One region of the Micromonospora sp. NPDC127501 genome, then DNA from elsewhere that is predicted to be linked to it. Evidence: riboswitches for the same ligand, from Rfam matches in the RefSeq annotation. Region 1 holds a riboswitch; the other holds the start of a gene.
What was found. A riboswitch is a leader RNA that binds a small molecule or an ion and turns the genes downstream of it on or off. The one in region 1 is predicted to bind thiamine pyrophosphate.

Region 1 (10,142 bases):
CTCGGCCCGCGCAGCGCGCCCTCCTCGCCGCCGGAGACGCCGGTGCCGCTGAAGTGCAGCCCCTGCGCTCGCAGCGCCTCCTCGCGGCGACGGGTGTCGGCGAAGTGGGCGTTGCCGCAGTCGACGATGATGTCGCCCTCGTCGAGCAGCGGCACCAACTCGTCGATCACCGCGTCGGTGGGCGCACCGGCCTTCACCATGACGATGACCGCGCGGGGTCGTTCCAGTGACGCCACGAAATCGGCCATCGTCTCGCCCGGCAGGAACGTGCCCTCGTCGCCGTGCTCGGCGACCAGGCTGCGGGTGCGCTCCGGCGAGCGGTTGTGCACTGCCACAGTGAAGCCGTTGCGGGCCAGGTTGCGGGCCACGTTGCGACCCATCACCGCCAGCCCGGTCACACCGATTTGTGCCCTCGCCTGATCAGCCATTCGTGCCGCCACCTCTCGTCACACCACTATCAGCGTTTGGAAACTTACCGTGATGTGAGCCGATACGGACCAGTGATGGACGTCCCGTTACTGCACGTGATGTGGACGTTGCCGATGGCGGCTCGGGCTCATTTCGGTGGTCGGTGTGCCCGCGCGGGGAAAGTTGTCGTCATTTCGCGCCGCGCGCGTCAGCCTTCGGCGAGACGAGCCTCGATACGGGCGATCTTCCCGGTCAGCGCGTCGGTGACCCCGGGCCGGATGTCGGCCTTGAGCACCACACTCACCCGGGGCGCCTGCGCGGCGACCACGTCGACAGCTCGCTTCACCACCGCCATCACCTCGTCCCACTCGCCCTCGACAGTGGTGAACATGGCATCGGTCCGGTTGGGCAGGCCGGACGCACGGACCACCCGCACCGCCTCGGCGACCAGGTCACCCACGGAGTCGTCACCGCCGAGCGGGGTGATCGAGAACGCGATCAGCATGTGCCGATCGTGCCAGTAAAAACGGATGCGCGTCGGTCCGGCGGTGGCTACGGTACGAACATGCGTAACTGACGCCCCACTTCCGAGCCGGCCCGCCGTCCCGCGTCGCGGTCCGTGCGCTCCCGGGCGTCCCGCATCCCCTCCCCGCCGTTCGGCGGCGATGGCCCTGCCTGGCCCCGGTGAGCAAGTCCCTTCCCCACTCGACCGTCGCGCAACGGCGGTCACCAGCCGATCCGACCGACCGCCGCAGCGCGGGACCGGCCGTGCCGGTCGGCAATGAAGGAGGCCCGGATGCCTGCCAGGCGTAACCCGAAGAAGACCCGTACCCCGAGAGCGACGCCGCTCGGCGTCGACCCGGCGGCCGGCCACGGCCCGCTCCCAACCACCCTCCCCGCCCTCGACCTCGCGGTCGAACCGGCCCTGCCGGCGGCGCTGGTGGAACCGGCGGCGCTGGCCGAGCCGGCGCTGTTGGCGGTGCTCGCCGAGCCGGCGCTGCCAGCGGCCGTCCTGGACGAGGTGGCGATGCCGGTCGACGTGCCGACAGCGGTCGATGTTCCGGCGGTCGTCGACGTGCCGGCGGTCGTCGATGCGCCGACGATGCGAGATCTGCCGAAGCCGACCGGGCGACCGAAGGCACCGACGGCCGGCCCGCCCCAGGGTGGCGGCAACCGCTCCGGCGGCGGCCGCGGCCAGCAAGCCGGCCAGGCCCGCCGCTACGCCTTCCGCCGCAGCTGACCGAGCCACCGCACCCCGCCCTACCCAGCCCAGCCCGCCGGGCTGGCCCGACCCAGCCCAGCCCCGCCCGGCGATCTTGCACTTTCTGTTGTCGCATCACCGGCATAACGGGATGAATCAACGACAGAAACCGCAAGATCGGCGGGGCGACGCGTGGTGGGCGCTGGGTGGTGACAGCTACATCAGGGATGTAGTGGCCTCCGCCGCCAACGAGGCCACTACATCCCTGATGTTGTGCGGATCTTGCCGGCGGGCGGCGGGCGGCGGGCGGCGGCGGGCGGCGGGCAGCGGACAGGCGGCGGGCGGGGCCGACTCAGCTGATCAGGGGGCGGAAGGTGCCCAGGAGGACGCTCGTGGTCAGGGCGGCCGCGGCGAGGACGACGGCGCCAGCGATGAGGAGGACGTCGGCGCGGGTGAAGTGCTGCTGGCGGGCGACGGTACGGGGTGTGCCGGCGTCGAAGCCACGGGCGTCCATCGCCACCGCCAGCCGGGTGCCTCGGCGGATCGCCCCCACCAGCAACGCGAACGCGGTGGAGGCGAAGAGCCGCAGCTTCGCCACTGGGTTGCGTCCCGCGTCGACGCCCCGCGCGCGTCGAGCCATGCTGATCATCTGCCACTCCTGACCGAGCAGCGGCACCAGCCGGAACGCGGCCAGCGCCCCGATGGCGAACCGGGCCGGCGCCTTCGCGTTCTGGATCAACGCGTCGGCCAGGTCGGTGGGGTCGGTGGTCGCGAAGACGATCACACCGGGCAGGGCCACCGCGAACACCCGCAGCACCAGGCCGAGCGCGGTGAGCAGGACGCCGGTGCTCACCAGCGCCGGTCCCGCGTCCAGCAGGACCCGGCCGGACCGGTCGGCCGCGAACAGCACCAGGGTGACCAGGATGCCGGCGGCACTGAGCAGCAGCGGCCAGGCCCGGCGGGCCAGCACCCGGTAGCGGATACCGAACAGCGGCAGGACGGCCAGTTCGAGGGCGATGGCGATCGCCGGGGCCACCGGGTCCAGGGTCGCCAGCAGGGTGAACGAGAAGACGAGTGCGGCGGCGACCTTCGCCACCGGGTTACGGCGGGCCAACGGCGCGTCCGGCGCGGCGACCGGCTCGATGCTGATCATCGGTGGTCGTCCGGGGCGCGGTGCAGGGTGACGGTGCGGTCGGCGAGCGCGGCGACGAAGTCCGCGTCGTGCGTGACCGTGACGACGCCGTGCCCGGCGTCGCGCAGGTCGGCGAAGAGGTCGACCAGCTCCCGCCAGGTCCGCCGGTCCTGGCCGAAGGTGGGTTCGTCGCAGATCAGCAGGCGTGGCGCGGTGGCCAGGGCGGTCGCCACGCTCAGCCGCCGCGCCTCGCCACCCGAGAGGGTGTACGGGTTGGCGGCGGCGAGCCGGGCCAGCCGCAGCCGGTCCAGCAGCCCGGCCACGGTCTCCTTGACGGCCGCCTCGGGTTGACCGGTGCGGCGCGGGCCCAGCGCCAGCTCGTCGAAGACCGTGCTGGTGACGAACTGGTGCTCCGGATCCTGGAAGACCGACCCGATCCGTCGGGCCAGTGCGGGCGCCCGCCACCGGTGTGGGGGAGTGCGGTGGTCCGCGCCGGCCAACTCGGCGGACGCGGTGACCCGCCCGTTGCCCGGCCGGAGCAGACCGCCGAGCAGCAACGCCAGGGTGGACTTGCCGGCGCCGTTCGGTCCGCGTACGGCGAGCGCTTCACCGGCGCGTACCGCGAGGTCGGTGGAGCCCAGCCGCGGCGGCAGGCCGAGCCGGTCGGCGGTGAGCAACAGGTCGCCGGGGCCGGCGGTGGCCGCCCGGGGCGCGATGGGGTGACCGGGCACCCAGACACCCTCGGCGGCCAGGGCGGCACCGTGGGCGGCGAAGACCGCCTCGGGTGTGCCGTCCGCGCGGACGCCGCCGCCCGGTTCCAGGACGACCACCCGGTCGACCAGTGGCAGTGCCTCGGCGACCCGGTGCTCGACCAGGATGAGGGTGGTGTCGGCGTCCAGCGCGCCGGCCACCGCGTGCCGGACCAGGTCGGCTCCGGCCGGGTCGAGGTTGGCGGTCGGCTCGTCGAGCAGCAACAGGGCGGGGCGCAGGGCCAGCGCGCCGGCCAGGGCGAGGCGTTGCTGCTCGCCGCCGGAGAGCGCCGCGGTGTGGCGGTCCCGGGAGTACGGGAAGCCGACCCGGTGCAGCGCCTCGTCCACCCGGGGCCAGATCTCGTCGGCCGGCACTCCCCGGTTCTCCAGCCCGAACGCGACGTCGTCGCCGCAGCGCGCCATCACCAGTTGGGTCTCCGGGTCCTGGAAGACGATGCCGACCCGTTCCCGTCCCTTGCGCGGGTCGAGCCCGTCGATCTCGACGGTGCCCTCCTGCTCGCCGGAGTCCTCGGGGAGCAGCCCGGCCAACGCGCTGAGCACTGTGCTCTTGCCCGCCCCGGAGGGTCCGAGAAGCAGAACCCGCTCCCCAGCCTCGACCCGCAGATCAACCCCCCGAACGGCCCAGGCGCGCCGCCCAGCGTGCCGCCACCCGAACCCCCGCAGCAGTACCCCGCCCACCAAACCCACCCCCTCCCGCCCACCGCGCCCCCGCCCGCTGCGGTTGATCAAGAGGTTGCGTCAGGAAATCGCCTTCCGTTGACGCAAACCTCTTGATCAACCCGAGTTGGTGAGGGGTTAGATCAGGGCTCGGTTGCGGCCTGCGGGGAAGCGGTCCAGGACGCCGGTGTTGGCCAGGGCGTTCGTCAGCAGCCAGCCGCCCAGGCCGGCGATCACTGTGGCGCTGACGATGGTGAGCAGCGCGTACGGGATGCGGTAGTCGGTCAGCGCGTAGTCGACGTTCCAGACGAAGAAGTCGAACAGGGCGGCGCTGAGGCCGGTCAGCGCGCCGGCGAACACCGCGGTCGGCAGCCGGAACGACCGGTACCGGAAGGCGGCGAAGGCCAGCTCGGCGCCGATGCCCTGCACGATGCCCTGCGGGATCACCGTGCCGGCCCACTGGCTGCCCAGCAGCGCGGACAGGACCGCGGCCACGGTCTCGCAGTAGAGCGCGGCGCCGGGCTTGCGGATGACCAGCCCGCCGATCACCGCCGGCATCAGCCAGACACCGTAGAGCAGTGTCTGCGCCGGCGGGAAGAAGGCGAACGCGCCCTCGGTGGCGCTCCAGACCAGGCCCCAGGCCCAGAAGATGACGCCGAAGGCTACCGCGATCACCGAGGCGACCACGATGTCGATGGTGCGCCAACGGTGTGTGTCGGTGGTGGATTCCATGTGTTGCTCCCAGTTCGTGAGTGCGAACCAGGAGAAGACGCACGCCGCGTCCGGTGGCACCGGACTGCGGCGCGGCTGGAGGTCGACCGAACTCCCTGCGCTGGCATTACCCAGATCAGGTTCGAGGGTCTGCGGGCGTGCCCGCACTCTCAGCGCTGTGCGCTCCCCTGTCGGATATGAAGTTGTCTCGCTGACGCTAACACCGACCACGGTCGCGGGCCCAGCAGGGCATCCGCCTGACCTGCGGGAGCGACCGGCCGACCGCCGGCTGGGTACGCTTCCGATCATGCGGGTTGACGCGCGAGGCTTCACGTTCGAGGTGACCGTCGGCGGTCCGACGGACGGCGTACCCGTCCTGCTGCTGCACGGTTTCCCTCAGCACAGCGGCGAGTGGGACGACGTGGCGCCGGCGCTGCACGCGGGTGGGCTGCGCACGTACGCGCTGGACCAGCGCGGTTACTCACCCGGCGCCCGGCCCACGGCGGTGGCCGACTACCGGATCCCCGAACTCGTCACCGACGTGGTGGCGGTGCTCGACGCGCTCGGGCTGGACGCCGTGCACCTGGTCGGCCACGACTGGGGCGCGATCGTGGCCTGGGCGGTTGCCGCCCGCCACCCCGAGCGGGTGCACACGCTGACCGCGGTGTCCGTACCGCATCCGGCGGCCATGGCGCACGCCCTGAGCACCGACGCCCAACAGAAGGCCCGCTCGTCGTACATCGCGCTGTTCCGCAAGCCCGACAAGGCGGAGAAGGTGCTGCTGGCGTGGCACGCCACCGCGCTGCGCAAGCTGCTCGGCGGGGTGGGCGACACGTCCCGGGTGAACCGGTACGCCGACCCGATGCGCGAGCCGGGTGCGCTCACGGCCGCGCTGAACTGGTACCGGGCGATGTCCCGCGCCGACCTGGCCGCCGTCGGCCCGGTCGCGGTGCCCACCACGTACGTCTGGAGTGACCGGGACGTCGCCATCGGCCGCACCGCCGCCGAGGCGTGCGCGCCGAACGTCACCGGGGACTACCGCTTCGTGCAGCTGCCCGGGGTCAGTCACTGGATCCCGGACGCGGCACCGGCCCCGCTCGCCGAGGCGATCCTGGCCCGAGCCGGCGGAACGGCCTGATCCGTGCGGTTCCGCGAGGGAGAGCCATCGTGACGACGGACGCCAGCGGGCCGGGCAGCCGTCGCTCGATCGCCGCGCAGCTGCGCGTGCTGGGCGTACGCCCGGGAGCGACGATGCTGGTGCACGCCTCGCTGCGTCCGCTGGGCTTCGTCAGCGGCGGGCCGCACGCGGTGGTGCTCGCCCTGCGCGACGCGCTCGGCCCGGACGGCACGATCGTCGTGCCCACCCACACGCCCGACAACAGCGACCCCGCGCAGTGGCGCAACCCGCCGGTGCCGGCGGGCTGGTGGCCGCTGATCCGCTCGGAGATGCCGGGCTTCGACCCGGCGGTCACGCCGAGCCGTTTCATGGGTGTGCTCGCCGAGACGGTCCGCGGCTGGCCCGGCGCGCTGCGCAGCTCCCATCCGCACGTGTCGTTCGCCGCCCTCGGTCCGGCCGCCGAGCAGGTGGTGGCCGGGCACACCCTGGCCGACATGCTCGGCGAGGGCTCCCCACTGGCCCGCCTCTACGACCTCGACGCCGACGTGTTGCTGCTCGGCGTGGACCACTCGGTGAGCACCTCGCTGCACCTGGCTGAATACCGCCGCCCCGGCTCGCCCCGGGAGCGGCTCGGTGCTGCCGTGCGTACCGCCGACGGTGGTCGGGAATGGGTGTGGTGGCAGGACGTACGACTCGACGCGGACGACTTCGCCGCGTTGGGCGGGGACCTGGAGGCCACCGGAGCGGTACGCACCGCGCCGGTCGGCACCGGGACCGGCAGGTTGATGCGCCAGCGCGCGGCGGTCGACTTCGCGGTGCGCTGGCTGGCTCGTAATCGAACGACGGAGGACGTATGACGGTGAGTGCCGAGGACTACCTGGCCGTGGTGACCGAGACGATCGGCCGGGTGGCCGCCAGTCAGCGGGAGGCGGTGGGGCGGGCCGCCGACCTGATCGCCGAGGCCGTCCGAGCCGACGGCGTGGTGCACGCGTTCGGCACCGGGCACTCGGAGGCCCTCGCCATGGAGATCGCCGGACGGGCGGGCGGTCTGGTGCCCACCAACCGGATCGCGCTACGCGACCTGGTGCTGCTCGGCGGCGAACCGGCCGACCGGCTGGGCCCGCTGCTGGAACGGGACCCGGCCGTCGCGCACCGCCTCTACGAGCTGGCCCCGGTACGCCCCACCGACGTCTTCGTGCTCGCCTCGAACTCCGGGGTCAACGGCGCGATGGTGGAGTTCGCCACGCTGGTGAAGGAGCACGGTCACGGGTTGGTGGCGATCACCTCGGCGCGGCACTCCGGCCGGATGGCCTCCCGGCACCCGTCCGGGCGCAAGCTGAGCGACCTCGCCGACGTGGTGCTCGACAACGGCGCGCCGTACGGCGACGCGACGCTGCCCCTGCCCGGCGGCGGCGCGGTCGGCGCGGTCTCCTCGATCACCGCGGCGCTGCTGGCGCAGCAGGTGACCGTGGAGGTGGTGGCGCGGTTGCTGGCGGCGGGGGAGCGGCCCCCGGTCTACCTGTCGGCGAACATCCCGGACGGCGACGCGCACAACAACGAGCTGGAAGCTCGGTACGCGGGCCGGATCCGGCGGGGCTCCTGACACGGTGCTGGCGGCCGAGATGCGTCGCCGAGATGAACGGCAGATGTCGTGAACCTGTTTCGCGCTCGGCCGGGTGGGGCATTGGCGTTGCTGCCGGCGGCCGGGACCGCCGGCAGTAGCGTCTCACCGGAGGTAGCGCGTGTCCAAGGAGACCGACAAGCAGCGTTGGCAGCGCAACTTCGCCGACCTGCTCCAGGAGTTGCGGGTCGCACAGACCGGTGTGCAGATCCTCTTCGCCTTCCTGCTCACCCTGCCGTTCAGCAACGGGTTCACCGAGACCACAGAGTTCCAGCGGGACGTCTACATCGTGGCGTTGCTCGCGGCGGCAGCCGCCACCGCGCTGATCATCTCGCCGGTGGCGTTCCACCGGGCGCTGTTCCGGCAGGGGCGCAAGCCGGAGCTGGTCCGCTTCGCGCACCGGATGGCCACCGGCGGTCTCGCCTTCATGCTGATCGCGATGGTCAGCGCGGTGCTGCTGATCACCGACTTCGTGTTGGACCGGCCGATCGCCTTCGTGCTCAGCGCCCTGGCCGGAATCTGGTTCCTCGCGTTCTGGGTGATCCTGCCGTTCGCGCGACGCAACTGGGGTGAGGACGACATCGACGACGATGACGACGACCCGGACGCGATCGCCGGTCGCTGATCGCGCAGATCTCCACGCAGCGCTACCCCTGGGTAACAACCGGGGGTAGCGTGGCGGGTAGTCGCGCACGTCGACGCAGCCGCACCGAGGTTCGAGGGGGCAGCCGTGACCACGACGCAGGACGGCCGACCGGCACCGGACGGCCCCGACTCCGAAACCACCGCCGGTGCCGCCGCGCCGCTGCCAGCGGAAGCCGGGCAGGTCACCGAGAAGGAGGCCCGGCAGGTCGCCGAGGCCGCCCGGCAGTCCACCTGGGACCGGCCCAGCTTCGGCAAGGAGCTGTTCCTCGGCCGGTTCCGGCTCGACCTGATCGACCCGTGGCCCCGATCCGATCCGGACGACGTGGCTCGCGCGGAGGAGTTCCTTGGCCGGTTCCGCGCCTTCCTGACCTCCGAGGTGGATGGGGAGGCCATCGAGCGGGACGCGTCGATACCCGACTCGGTGTTCCACGGCCTGGCCGACCTCGGCGCGTTCGGCATGAAGATCGACCGCAAGTACGGCGGGCTCGGGCTGAGCAACCTGCACTACTGCCGGGCGCTCATGCTGGCCGGCTCGGTCAGCCCGGCCATCGGCGCGCTCCTGTCGGCGCACCAGTCGATCGGAGTGCCGCAGCCACTGAAGATGTTCGGCACCGCCGAGCAGAAGCAACGCTTCCTGCCCCGGCTCGCCGCCGGCGAGGTGTCCGCGTTCCTGCTCACCGAGCCCGACGTCGGCTCCGACCCGGCCCGGCTGGCCACCATCGCCGAGCCGACCGAGGACGGCACCGGTTACCGGCTCAACGGGGTGAAGCTCTGGGCCACCAACGGCATCGTGGCCACCCTGCTGGTGGTGATGGCCCGGGTGCCGGCCACCGAGGGCCGTCGGGGCGGCATCACCGCGTTCGTGGTGGACGGCGACAGCCCCGGCATCACCGTCGAGCGGCGCAACGAGTTCATCGGCCTGCGCGGCCTGGAGAACAGCCTGACCCGGTTCCACGACGTGATCGTCCCCGCCGAGAACGTCATCGGCGGCGAGGGCAAGGGGCTGAAGATCGCCCTGACCACTCTGAACACCGGCCGGCTCTCACTGCCGGCCATGTGCGTGGGCGCCGGCAAGTGGGCGTTGAACGTGGCCCGGGGGTGGGCCGCCGACCGGGTCCAGTGGGGACGGCCGGTGGGAGAGCACGAGGCGGTCGCGCAGAAGCTCTCCTTCATCGCCGCCACCACGTACGGCATGGAGACGATGCTCGACCTCTGCTGCCTGCTCGCCGACGACGACCGCAACGACATCCGGATCGAGGCGGCACTGGTCAAGCTGTACGCCAGCGAGATGGCCTGGAAGATCGCCGACGAGCTGATCCAGATCCGGGGTGGGCGCGGCTACGAGACGGCCGACTCACTGGCCGCCCGCGGCGAACGCCCGGCCGCCGTCGAGCAGATGCTGCGCGACCTGCGGATCAACCGGATCTTCGAGGGCTCCACCGAGATCATGCACCTGCTGATCGCGCGGGAGGCGGTCGACGCCCACCTGTCGGTGGCCGGCGACATCATCGACCCGGACGCGGGGCTGGGCCGCAAGGCCCGAGCCGGCGCGCGAGCGGGCGCCTTCTACGCGAAGTGGCTGCCCACCCTCGCCGTCGGTCGGGGGCAGAGCCCGTCGGCGTACGCCGAGTTCGGCCCGCTCGCCGCGCACCTGCGCCAGGTGGAGCGTTCGTCGCGCAAGCTGGCCCGGTCGACGTTCTACGCGATGTCCCGCTGGCAGGGAAAGATGGAGCGTAAGCAGGCGTTCCTCGGCCGGGTGGTGGACATCGGCGCCGAGTTGTTCGCGATGTCCGCGGTCTGCGTCCGGGCCTCCGCCGAACGGGACAGCCGTCCGGAGAACGTCGAGCTGGCCGACCTGTTCTGCCGGCAGGCGCGGGTGC
Region 2 (10,142 bases), on a different contig from region 1:
ACGTGCCGGTGGAGAGCACCGGGCCGCTGCTGTAGAAACCCTGCCCCTCGGGCTGCGGTTCGAGCTGCACCGGCCCGACCCGCTGCCCGTCCGGGCCGGTGGCGGTCAGGACCAACCGCACCACCTGTTCCAGCCGGCGGCCATCGGCGTAGGTGGCCTGGATGGTGACGCCCTGAGCCCCGTCGCCGGCCACAGTGAGTTTGAGCTTGTCGGCCTGCGCCGCCGGGGCGGCCTGAGCGGCCTGCGCCGCCGGGGCGGCCTGAGCGGCCTGCGCCGCCGGGGCGGCCTGAGCGGCCTGCGCCGCCGGGGCGGCGGCGGACAGGGTCAGGGCCAGCCCGACGAACACGGCGGCCACCACCTTGCGGATACCCGTCACGGACATCTCCTCCCTACCGATGAGGGAGGCCCCTCCCCGACGCCGCAGCGCCGGGAAGGGGCCCCGTCGGATCAGAGCTGGCGACCGGGTGCCAGCCGGGTGGCATCGCCACCGAGCCGCCCGGTGCCCTTGACCGAGTCGCCGCCGTTCGCCTTGACCCCGGCCTTGCTGGCCGCGCCGCCGAGCCGAACGATCATGGCGTCGGCGTCCCGGATCAGAACGTCCCGGACCTCCGCCTCGGGCACCAGCGTGGCGTCGCTGGCGAGCGTCCGGAACGCGGTCAGCTGCCGGACGGCAGCCTTGTCGTCGCCGGCCGCCTCGGACGCGCGAACAGCGTCGAGCTTGTTCGACAGCTGCTTGTGCGCCTTGGTCGAGAGCCGCCCCGTCGCCTTGAACCGGTCCAGCAGACCCTGCATGTCCCGGAACGAGGTGGTGACGAAGAACCGGACCGTCGAGGTGGTCTTGTTGCCCGCCTTGTCGGTCGCGGTAACGGTCAGCTCGTGCAGGCCGAGCGACAGGTCGTACATGGCCTGCAGGGTGCCACTGGTGTACGCCTGGCCGTCGAGCTGACCGACCACGCTGGCGATGCCCGAGGTCGGGTCGACGGCCTGCCAGGCCACCCGGACGTCCTGGCTGTCGCCGTAGAGCTGGCCGTCGGCCAGCCCGGACACCAGCAGCGTCGGCTTGGTGCCGTCGATGCGAAGCACCGCCGACTTCAGCGTCTCGACGTTGCCCGCCTTGTCCGCCGAGCGGAACAGCAGCTCGTGCTGCCCGTCACCGGTCACCTCGATTGGCGTCGAGTACGGCGCCCACGCGCCCCCGTCCAGCGACCACTCCACCGTCTTGACGCCGGAACCGGCATCGGTAGCGGCCAGCACGACCGGGATGGTCCCGTTGTGCCAACCGGCGTCGTTCGCCGGAGCGAACGTCGCCGAGGTCACCGGCGCGGTGGCGTCGATCTTGACCGAGACGGTCTTGGTCGCCTCCACGTTGCCGGCCTTGTCCGTCGAGCGGAACCGGAGCTCGTGCTCGCCGTCCCCGCTGACCGCCACCGGAGCGGTGTACGCCGTCCAGGTGGTGGCCCCGTCCAGCTGGTACTCCGTACCGGCGAGCCCGCTACCGCCGGCCTCGTCGGCACCGGTGAGCGTGATCGTCACCGGCCCGGTGTGCCACCCGTCGGTCGGGGTGCCGGAAACCGCCGCGGTGGTCACCGGCGCCGTCTCGTCGGCCACCTTCGTGCTGAGCCGGAAGTAGTCGAACGAGGCGGTCTTCGACGCCGTCTGGTTGGCGCCGAGGGTGAACAGCCCCACCTTCGGGGTGGCACCCACCGCGGTGTTGGTCAGCGCCTCCAACGCGGTCCAGGTCGTCCCGTCCGCCGAGTACGACGCGGTGAACGTGTTGCCGACACGCGCCAACCGCAGGTGCCACACCGCCGAGGTCAGGTTGGTCACCTCCGGCTGCGGGTTCTGCACCGTACCGGCGATCTCGCTGCGGAACTCGATCCGCCGCGTCACCGCCGAGCCGGCCTGGTTGTCCGCGATGAAGTCGAACTTCAGGTAGTTGTCGTCGTCGGCCTGCACGAGCAGACCGGCCTGCTGGTACTGCTCGTTCAGCAGACTGCCGTCGACCTTCGTCTCCAGGGTCCAGTCGCCCGACGGCGCGGTCTGGAGGATGAAGTTCTTCGGCCCGGTGTTGTCGGTGCCGTAGATGTCACCGTTGGGCACGTCGATCCGCAACGCGCCACCGGTGACCCGGTAACCGGTCGGGTCCTCCCGCAGGATCGCGTCCCACCGGCACTTGTCCAACGTGCTGCCGGTGAACTCGTCCGACGGGTCGACCGGCCCGGCCGGAGCGTCCGGCGTCACCTGGAACGAGTCGAAGGCCGCGTCGACAACCGGTGCCTCGGTGCCACCGTTGAGCGCGAAGACCCCGATCCGCGGGTTGGTGATGCCGGCCAGCGCTGCCGAACGACCGACCGCGGTGAACGTCTGTCCGTCGGCCGAGACGGCCGCGGTCAGGTTCGTCCCGTCGCTGGTGACCCGCAGGTACACGGTGTCACCGGCAGGCGCGTTGGTGGCGTCGGCAGACTCGTTGCGCGGCGTGCCCGCCGTCTCCCGGATGAACTCCACCCGCCGGCTGCCGTTGTACAGCAGGTCCAGCTTGGCGTAGTTGTCGTCGTCGCCGTACACCAGCAGGCCGGCCTGCTGGTAGTTGGCCGTCACCGGCAGGGTGACCTTGGTGGTCATCTCCCACGCGCCGGTCGGGGCCGCCTGGAGCACCAGGTTGGTGGCGTCGTTGCGAGCGCCGTAGAGGTCACCCACGCCGGTGGGCAGTCGCAGCGCCCCGCCACTGAGCGAGTAGAGCTGGTTCTCCCGGACGACGCTGGTCCAGCGCTCCTTGTCGAGGCTGTTGCCGTTGAAGTCGTCCGAACGCGCCCCGAAGCAGGACGTGTCCGGCGCGTCGACCCGCACCGGCACGGTGGCGTACGACTTGGCGCCCTTGCTGTCGGTCACCGTGAGGGTGGCCGTGAAGGTGCCCGGGCTGGTGTAGGTGTGGCTGGCGTCCACTGTGGTCGCCGAGCCTCCGTCACCGAAGTCCCAGGCGTACGTCAACGGGGTGTCGCCCTCGGCGTCGGTGGCCGTGCCGTCGAAGGCGACGGTGACCGGTGCGGTGCCGGTGGCCGGGGTGGCCGTGGCGCTGACCACCGGCGGCCCGTTCTCGGTGACACCGCGGCCGACGAAGTCCATCCAGTTGACGTTGAACAGCGAACCCGTTCCGCCGTTCGGATCGCGGGCCAGGAAGTACAGCGAGCCGCTCGCGGCGCCGGTGACCGGTGCGCTCACGTCCGTGTACGTCTGCCACGCGCCGGTCGACGGTACGACGGCCGTGGCGACCACCGGTCCGTCAACCGCACCCGCGCGAACCTCGATCCGACCGCCGGCGGCGGCGGAGGCGGCCCGGAAGCGGATCTCGGTGATGTTGGTCAGGTCCGCCGGAGCGACCGACCACCAGTCACCGTCCTCGATGAACGCGACGCTCTGGCCGCCACCGGCGGTGTCGGCGCCGGCTTCCCGCTGCACGCCGGGGTCGCCACCGCCGGTGCTCACCGGGGCACGCCCGGTGGCGGTGAAGTACTCGGCCTGCTTCTGCTTCGGCTGAAGGACCTCGATCTGCCGACCGGTCAGGGCACCGGCACCGCCGGCACCACCCTCGTCGGTGTAGGTCGCCTCGAAGACCGCGAAGACGTTCGCCTCGGCGCCGTGCCCGGAGGCGAGCGACGTCTGGACGGTGCCGGTGCAGCCGGTGTGCTGCTCCAGCGGGTGAGCGTGCTCGTCGTGACCGAGCAGCACCTGAAGCTGCACCCGGTCACAGTCGATCTGCCCGTCCTCGGGGTCGGTCACCTTGATCGAGTAGCGGACCTGGTCACCCCAGTTGAAGAAGCCGCCGTCCGGTGGGAACTCGATGGAGACCGTCGGCGCGGTGTTGCCCACGGTGACCGGCACGTTGGCCACCGCGGTCCGGCCCTTGGGGTTGGTGACGGTGAGCTGGGCGGTGTAGTTGCCCGCCGTGGCGTACGTGTGGGTCGGATTGGCCTCGGTCGAGGTCTGCCCGTCGCCGAACGTCCAGGCGTAGGTGAGCGTGCCACCGTCCGGGTCTCGGGAACCGGCGCTGGAGAAGGTCACCGTCAGCGGCGCCGGACCCGAGGTCGGGTTGGCGGACGCCGCGGCGATCGGGGCGCGGTCACCGGCGGTGTAGTCGATCCGGTAGACGCCCGAGTTGTCGTTGTTGCCGCCGAAGCCGCTGCCCCACTCGATCAGGTACAGCGCCCCGTCCGGGCCGAACTCGAAGTCCATCGGCCGGACCATGCTCATGCCGGTGAGCAGCTGGTTGATGTCCACCAACGACTTGCCGTCGGGGGTCAGCTGCATGGTGTACATCTTGTTCTGGTTCCACTCGCCGAGCAGAGCCTTGCCGTCGTAGTACGCCGGCCACTTGCGGTTCGAGTTCAGGTCGGCGTCGTAGCGGTAGACCGGGCCGCCCATCGGGGCGCCGCCGCCACCGATCTCCGGGTAACGCGCGTCACCGGCGTACCCGTAGTCGACGGTCGCCGGGACCACCGGCGGGAGGTTGGTCAGACCGGTGTTGTTGGGCGAGTTGTTCACCGGGGCCGCGCAGTCGAACTTCGGACCGCTCGGGCCGGACGGGAACGTGTAGTCGTTGTACGCCTCGTTCGTGCCCGTGCAGTACGGCCAGCCGTAGTTGCCCGGGGTGACGACGTTCCACTCGACCAGACCGCGGGGGCCCCGGTTCGGGTTGTCCGCGTTGGCGTCCGGGCCGTAGTCCGCGACGTACAGCGTGTTGGTCTTCGGGTCGGTGCCGATCCGGAACGGGTTGCGGAAGCCCATCGCGTAGATCTCGGGACGGGTCTTCTCGGTGCCCGGCGCGAAGAGGTTGCCCGCCGGAACGGTGTACGTCCCGTCGTCCTCCGGGTGGATCCGGATCACCTTGCCGCGCAGGTCGTTGGTGTTGGCGGAGGTGCGCTGCGCGTCGTAGTCCTGGCGGCCCGACCGCTCGTCGAGCGGCGAGTACGAGTTCGACTCGAACGGGTTGGTGTTGTCGCCGGTGGCCAGGTAGAGGTTGCCGTCACCGTCGAAGGCCATGCTGCCGCCGGCGTGGCAGCAGGTGTTGCGCTGCGTGTCGACCCGTAGCACCTGCTTCTCGCTGGCCAGGTCGATGGTGTCGCCGGTCACCGTGAAACGGGACAGCAGGTTGCGGGTGACCCCGTCGTTCGGGGCGTAGTACAGGTACACCCACTTGTTGGTGGCGAAGTCCGGGTCGAGCCGGATGCCGATGAGGCCGTCCTCGTTACCGGTGAAGACGTCCAGGTCGACGGCGGTGACGGTGTTGCCGGTGTCCGGCTTCACGATCTGCACGCGACCGTCGCGTTCGATGTAGAAGACACGCCCGTCGGGGGCGACGTCCAGCTCCATCGGGTTGCTGGTGTTGCTGTCCAGCGTGACCTTCTCGAAGTTCGAGGTCTTCGAGGCGCCGCAGTCGGCGTTCTCGACACCGGCCGCGGTGCGGATGCCGCCGAGCAGGTGGGAGAGGAACTCGGGCTCGGCGTACGACTCCCGGGTGTGCCCGCCGCCGGTGTACCAGGAGCGGCCACCGTCGTAGTCCTGGCACCAGGCGATCGGGTGGTCCGCACCCATCGCGCCGGCACCGGCGGTGTAGCTCTTCTCGTCCAGGCTGGCCAGCACGTGCACGTCCGGCCGGGGGTTGGTCTGGTAGTTGTACCACTCGTCGAACCGGGACCACCGGTCCGGCAACCCGGCCGTGGACGGGTGGGCGTGGTCCTCCACCTTGACCGTGGCCTGCTGGTTCTGCGGGTGGTTGGCGAAGTACGCGCCGACCAGGTCGCCGTACCAGGCCCAGCTGTACTCGGTGTCCGACGCGGCGTGGATGCCGACGTAGCCGCCGCCGGCCTTCACGTAGCGCTCGAACGCCGCCTGCTGGTCGGCGTTGAGCACGTCACCGGTGGTGGAGAGCCAGATCACCGCCTTGTACTTCGCCAGGTTGGCGTCGTTGAATGCGGCGCCGTCCTCGGAGTTGTCCACCGTGAATCCGTTGTCGACGCCGAGTTGCTGGATGGCGGCGATGCCGGTGGGGATGGAGTCGTGCCGGAAGCCGGCGGTCTTGGAGAAGACGAGGACGGAGAAGGGATCGGCCGCGGCCTTTGGCGCCTTCGGCGCCACCTGGCTGACCGGGGCTGCGGCTTTCGCATCCCGTGGGGGAACCTGGGCGGCCGCCTGCGCGGGCGCGCCGAACAGGGTGGTCGAGGCCATGGCCAGGGAGATCAGGGTTGCGGTGATGGGTACGCGGGCACGACGAGAACGGGACACGCCGCCTCCTGTGTCGTAGTGACAGAGCTCGCGGGAGTCGGCTCGCCGAAGGCCGTCCCTGATGGAGCCGGTGGTCACACCGTGCCAGGGTGCCCCCACCGACATTTTGTCGAATCGCTGAACAAATTAATTCGGCTCGCTCGATGTCGGGCAAGATGCAGACGGGTAACGGTTCTGCAACGGGGGGCGACATTCCGAACAGGACCGTATGAAGTGCCCCATTGGATCTCGCTCGTTTTTGACGCGGTCCGGTCAGCCGCCACCGCCGACCCCGCGCCTTGGCAGGCCGGCGGATCTGTCGTACGGTGACACGCAAGTAACCCACGGGAGCCCGGTGTACCGGGCTGAGAGGGGGGCTGACAGCCCCCGACCGTCGAACCTGATCCGGGTAATGCCGGCGCAGGGAGGAGCGTTGCCGTGCCGTCCCTGGGGCGATTGCATCTCATCACCGACACCCGACCCGGTCGCGACCCACTCGTCGTGGTTCGCGCCGCCCTCACCGTGGCCCACGCCGACCTGGTGGTGCAGGTCCGGGTCGAGGATTCCGCCACCGACCGCGAGGCGTACGACCTGACCAGGCGGGTGCTCGCGCTCTGCGCGTCGTACCGGGCGACCTGCCTGGTCAACGACCGGTTGCACGTGGCGCTGGCGGTGGGCGCCGCCGGTGGGCACGTCGGCGCCGACGATCTGCCGGTCGCCGCCGCCCGCCGGGTGCTCGGCCCCACCGGTGTGTTGGGCGCCACCGCTCGCGCGCCGGGCCCGGCGCGCGAGGCCGTCGCGGCGGGCGCCAGCTACCTGGGCGTCGGGCCGTGTCACACCACCAGCACCAAGACCGGCCTGCCGGACCCCATCGGGCCCGCCGGGGTACGCGCCGTCGTCGACGCCGTCGACGTTCCGGTCATCGCGATCGGCGGAGTGACCGCCGCCCGGGTGCCGGCGCTGCGGGCTGCCGGGGCGTACGGGGTGGCGGTGGTCGGTGCCCTCTCCGCCGCAGCCGACCCGGCACGGGCAACCGCCGAGCTGATCGAGGCCCTGACGTGCTGACCGGCCGGTCCCCGTCACCGCCGTCGAGCGACCGGGTCCGGCCGGACGTGGCAGTGGTGGGGGCGGGGCCGATCGGGCTGGCGATCGCCTGGCGTTGCGCCGCGCGTGGACTGCGGGTGGCGGTGCACGATCCGGTGCCCGGCTCGGGTGCGTCGGCGGTGGCCGCCGGCATGCTCTCCCCGGTCGCCGAGGCGTACTTCGGTGAGCGGCAGCTGACCGGGTTGCTGCTGGCGTCCGCCGCCCGCTGGCCGGCGTTCGCCGCCGAGTTGACCGAGACGACCGGGGTCGAGATCGGCTACCGGACCGAGGGCACCCTGATGGTCGGGCTCACCGGCGACGACCTGGCCGAGGCGCGCCGGCTGTGGGCGTACCAGCAGGGGTTGGGTCTGCCCGTGACGCCGCTGCGCCCCAGTGAGCTGCGCGACCGCGAACCGGCGCTCGCCCCACGGGTGCGCGGCGGCGCGCTCGCGCCCACCGACCATCAGGTCGACCCCCGGCTGCTGGTGCCGGCGCTGCGCACGGCCGCACAGCGGGCCGGCGCGGTGCTCGTGCCGCAGCCGGTCCGATCCCTGTCCGATGTGGACGCACCGGTCACCGTGGTCGCCGCCGGCTGCGGGGCGGCCGCGCTCACCGGCCTGCCCGTGCGGCCGGTGAAGGGTCAGATCCTCCGGCTACGCGCGCCCGACGGCGTCGCGCCGGGCTTCCGGCACGTGATCCGGGGGTACGCCGACGGCGAGCACGTCTACCTGGTGCCCCGCGCCGACGGTGAGGTCGTGCTCGGCGCGACGGTCGAGGAGCGCTCGGACACCACTGTCACCGCCGGTGCTGTGCAACGGCTGCTGCGCGCCGGGGTCGACCTGATGCCCGAGCTGGCCGAGTACGACCTGGTCGAGGCGGTCGCCGGGCTGCGCCCGGGCACCCCGGACAACGCGCCGATCCTCGGGCCGCTGCCCGACCGACCGGACGTCCTGGCCGCCACCGGGCACCACCGGCACGGCATCGTGCTCACCCCGATCACCGCCGACCTGATCGCCGACCTGGTGCTCGGCGGCGTACCCGACCCGCTGCTCGCGCCCTTCCGGGCCGACCGCTTCGGCGGCGCCACCGCGGTGGCCGCGTCGGGCGGAGCTGAACCGACGTTGGAGGGGGACCTGTGGAGTTGACGGTGAACGGGGCCGGGCGCAGCGTCGCCGCCGGTGCGTCGGTGGCGGACCTGGTCCGCGACATCGTGGCGCAGCCGCGTGGGGTGGCGGTCGCGGTCAACGGCGAGGTGGTGCCCCGGGCCGGCTGGCCGGCGCGGGCACTGCACGACGGTGACCGGGTCGAGGTGCTCACCGCGGCGCAGGGCGGGTGAGCGGCGTGCCCTTCGAGCTGGGTGGGGAGACCTTCACCTCACGGCTGATCCTCGGCACCGGCGGTGCCGCGAACCTGCACGTCCTGGAGCAGGCGATCCGGGCGTCCGGCACCGAGCTGGTCACCCTGGCGCTGCGCCGGGTGGGCACGGCACCGGGCTCCACGGGTGGGCTGCTGGAACTACTGGACCGGTGCGGCGTACGCCTGCTGCCGAACACCGCCGGCTGTCACACCGCCACCGAGGCGGTGAAGGTGGCCCGGTTGGCCCGGGACGCGTTCGACACCGACTGGGTCAAGCTGGAGGTGATCGGCGACGAGCGGACGCTGCTGCCCGACGGGGTGGAGCTGCTCCGCGCCGCCGAGGAGTTGGTCGCCGACGGCTTCACCGTGCTGCCGTACACCAGCGACGATCCGGTCCTCGCCCGCCGCCTCGCCGACGTGGGCTGCGCCGCGGTGATGCCGGCCGGCTCCCCGATCGGTTCGGGGCTCGGCATCGGCAACCCGCACCACATTCGACTGATCCGGCAGGGTGTGGACGTGCCGGTGATCCTCGACGCTGGCATCGGCACCGCGTCCGACGCGGCGCTGGCCATGGAGCTGGGCTGTGACGGGGTGCTGCTGGCGAGCGCGGTCACCCGCGCGGCCGACCCGATGGCGATGGCCACGGCGATGCGGTACGCGGTCGAGGCGGGCCGACTGGCGGCCCGGGCCGGCCGGATCGAGCGCCGCTTCCACGCGCTCGCCTCCACCCCCGACGAGGGAAGACCCGAGCTGTGACCGCGCCGTCCGGGGTTGTCGTGTTGACCGACCGGCTCGTCGCGCGCAGCGGGCTCGACCGGGTGGTGGCGGGAGCCGTGGCCGGGGGAGTGCGCTGGGTGGTGCTGCGGGAAAAGGACCTGCCACGCGCCGAACGTGCCGCCCTCGCCGCCGACCTGCGCGCGATCCTCGCCGACGTCGGCGGAACCCTCATCGTGGCCGGCCCCGACCCGCTCGGCGGTGACGCCGTGCACCTGCCCGCCGCAGGCCCGTACCCGCCGCCGGCCCACGGCCTGGTCGGCCGCTCCTGCCACAACGAGAACGAGCTGACCCGCCTGACCACCGAGCACTACGCCACCATCTCCCCGGTCTGGCCCACGAGAACGAAACCGGGCTACGGCCCACCCCTGGGCCCGGACGGCCTCGGAAAGCTGATCGAGGTCAGCCCCGTGCCCCTGCTGGCCCTCGGCGGAGTCGAAACCCCAGACCAGGTATCCGCCTGCGCCGAGGCGGGAGCCGTCGGAGTAGCCGTCCTGGGCGCGCTAATGCGAGCCGAAGACCCCACCGACACAGCGGCGAGTCTGACCAGCGCCTATGTCGAAGCGGTCACCCCTGAGCCGACCCAAACCCGGCGCGGGGTCACCAAGGTCTCCACGTCAGGGCTGCGGCCGACCGTGCCCACGCAGGGATCAAGCCTGACCGCCCGGAGT

Region 2: it holds a riboswitch for thiamine pyrophosphate, as region 1 does, so the genes downstream of both, thiE (thiamine phosphate synthase) here and ABTW72_RS17880 (ECF transporter S component) in region 1, are expected to answer to the same signal.

What each region holds. Positions count from the first base shown of each region.
Region 1 is NZ_JBEORJ010000007.1:65,866-76,007, forward strand. It holds gene gnd (NADP-dependent phosphogluconate dehydrogenase) at 1-428, opposite strand, end outside; gene ABTW72_RS17860 (thiamine-binding protein) at 617-913, opposite strand; gene ABTW72_RS17865 (hypothetical protein) at 1,205-1,648, shown strand; gene ABTW72_RS17870 (energy-coupling factor transporter transmembrane component T family protein) at 1,962-2,762, opposite strand; gene ABTW72_RS17875 (ABC transporter ATP-binding protein) at 2,759-4,189, opposite strand; gene ABTW72_RS17880 (ECF transporter S component) at 4,307-4,900, opposite strand; TPP riboswitch at 4,975-5,079, opposite strand; gene ABTW72_RS17885 (alpha/beta fold hydrolase) at 5,187-6,017, shown strand; gene ABTW72_RS17890 (AAC(3) family N-acetyltransferase) at 6,047-6,853, shown strand; gene ABTW72_RS17895 (sugar isomerase domain-containing protein) at 6,850-7,599, shown strand; gene ABTW72_RS17900 (DUF6328 family protein) at 7,739-8,242, shown strand; gene ABTW72_RS17905 (acyl-CoA dehydrogenase family protein) at 8,348-10,142, shown strand, end outside.
Region 2 is NZ_JBEORJ010000023.1:43,701-53,842, forward strand. It holds gene ABTW72_RS32105 (hypothetical protein) at 1-376, opposite strand, end outside; gene ABTW72_RS32110 (ThuA domain-containing protein) at 448-6,279, opposite strand; TPP riboswitch at 6,593-6,702, shown strand; gene thiE (thiamine phosphate synthase) at 6,697-7,323, shown strand; gene thiO (glycine oxidase ThiO) at 7,320-8,486, shown strand; gene thiS (sulfur carrier protein ThiS) at 8,477-8,677, shown strand; gene ABTW72_RS32130 (thiazole synthase) at 8,674-9,453, shown strand; partial or broken gene ABTW72_RS32135 (thiamine phosphate synthase) at 9,450-10,131, shown strand.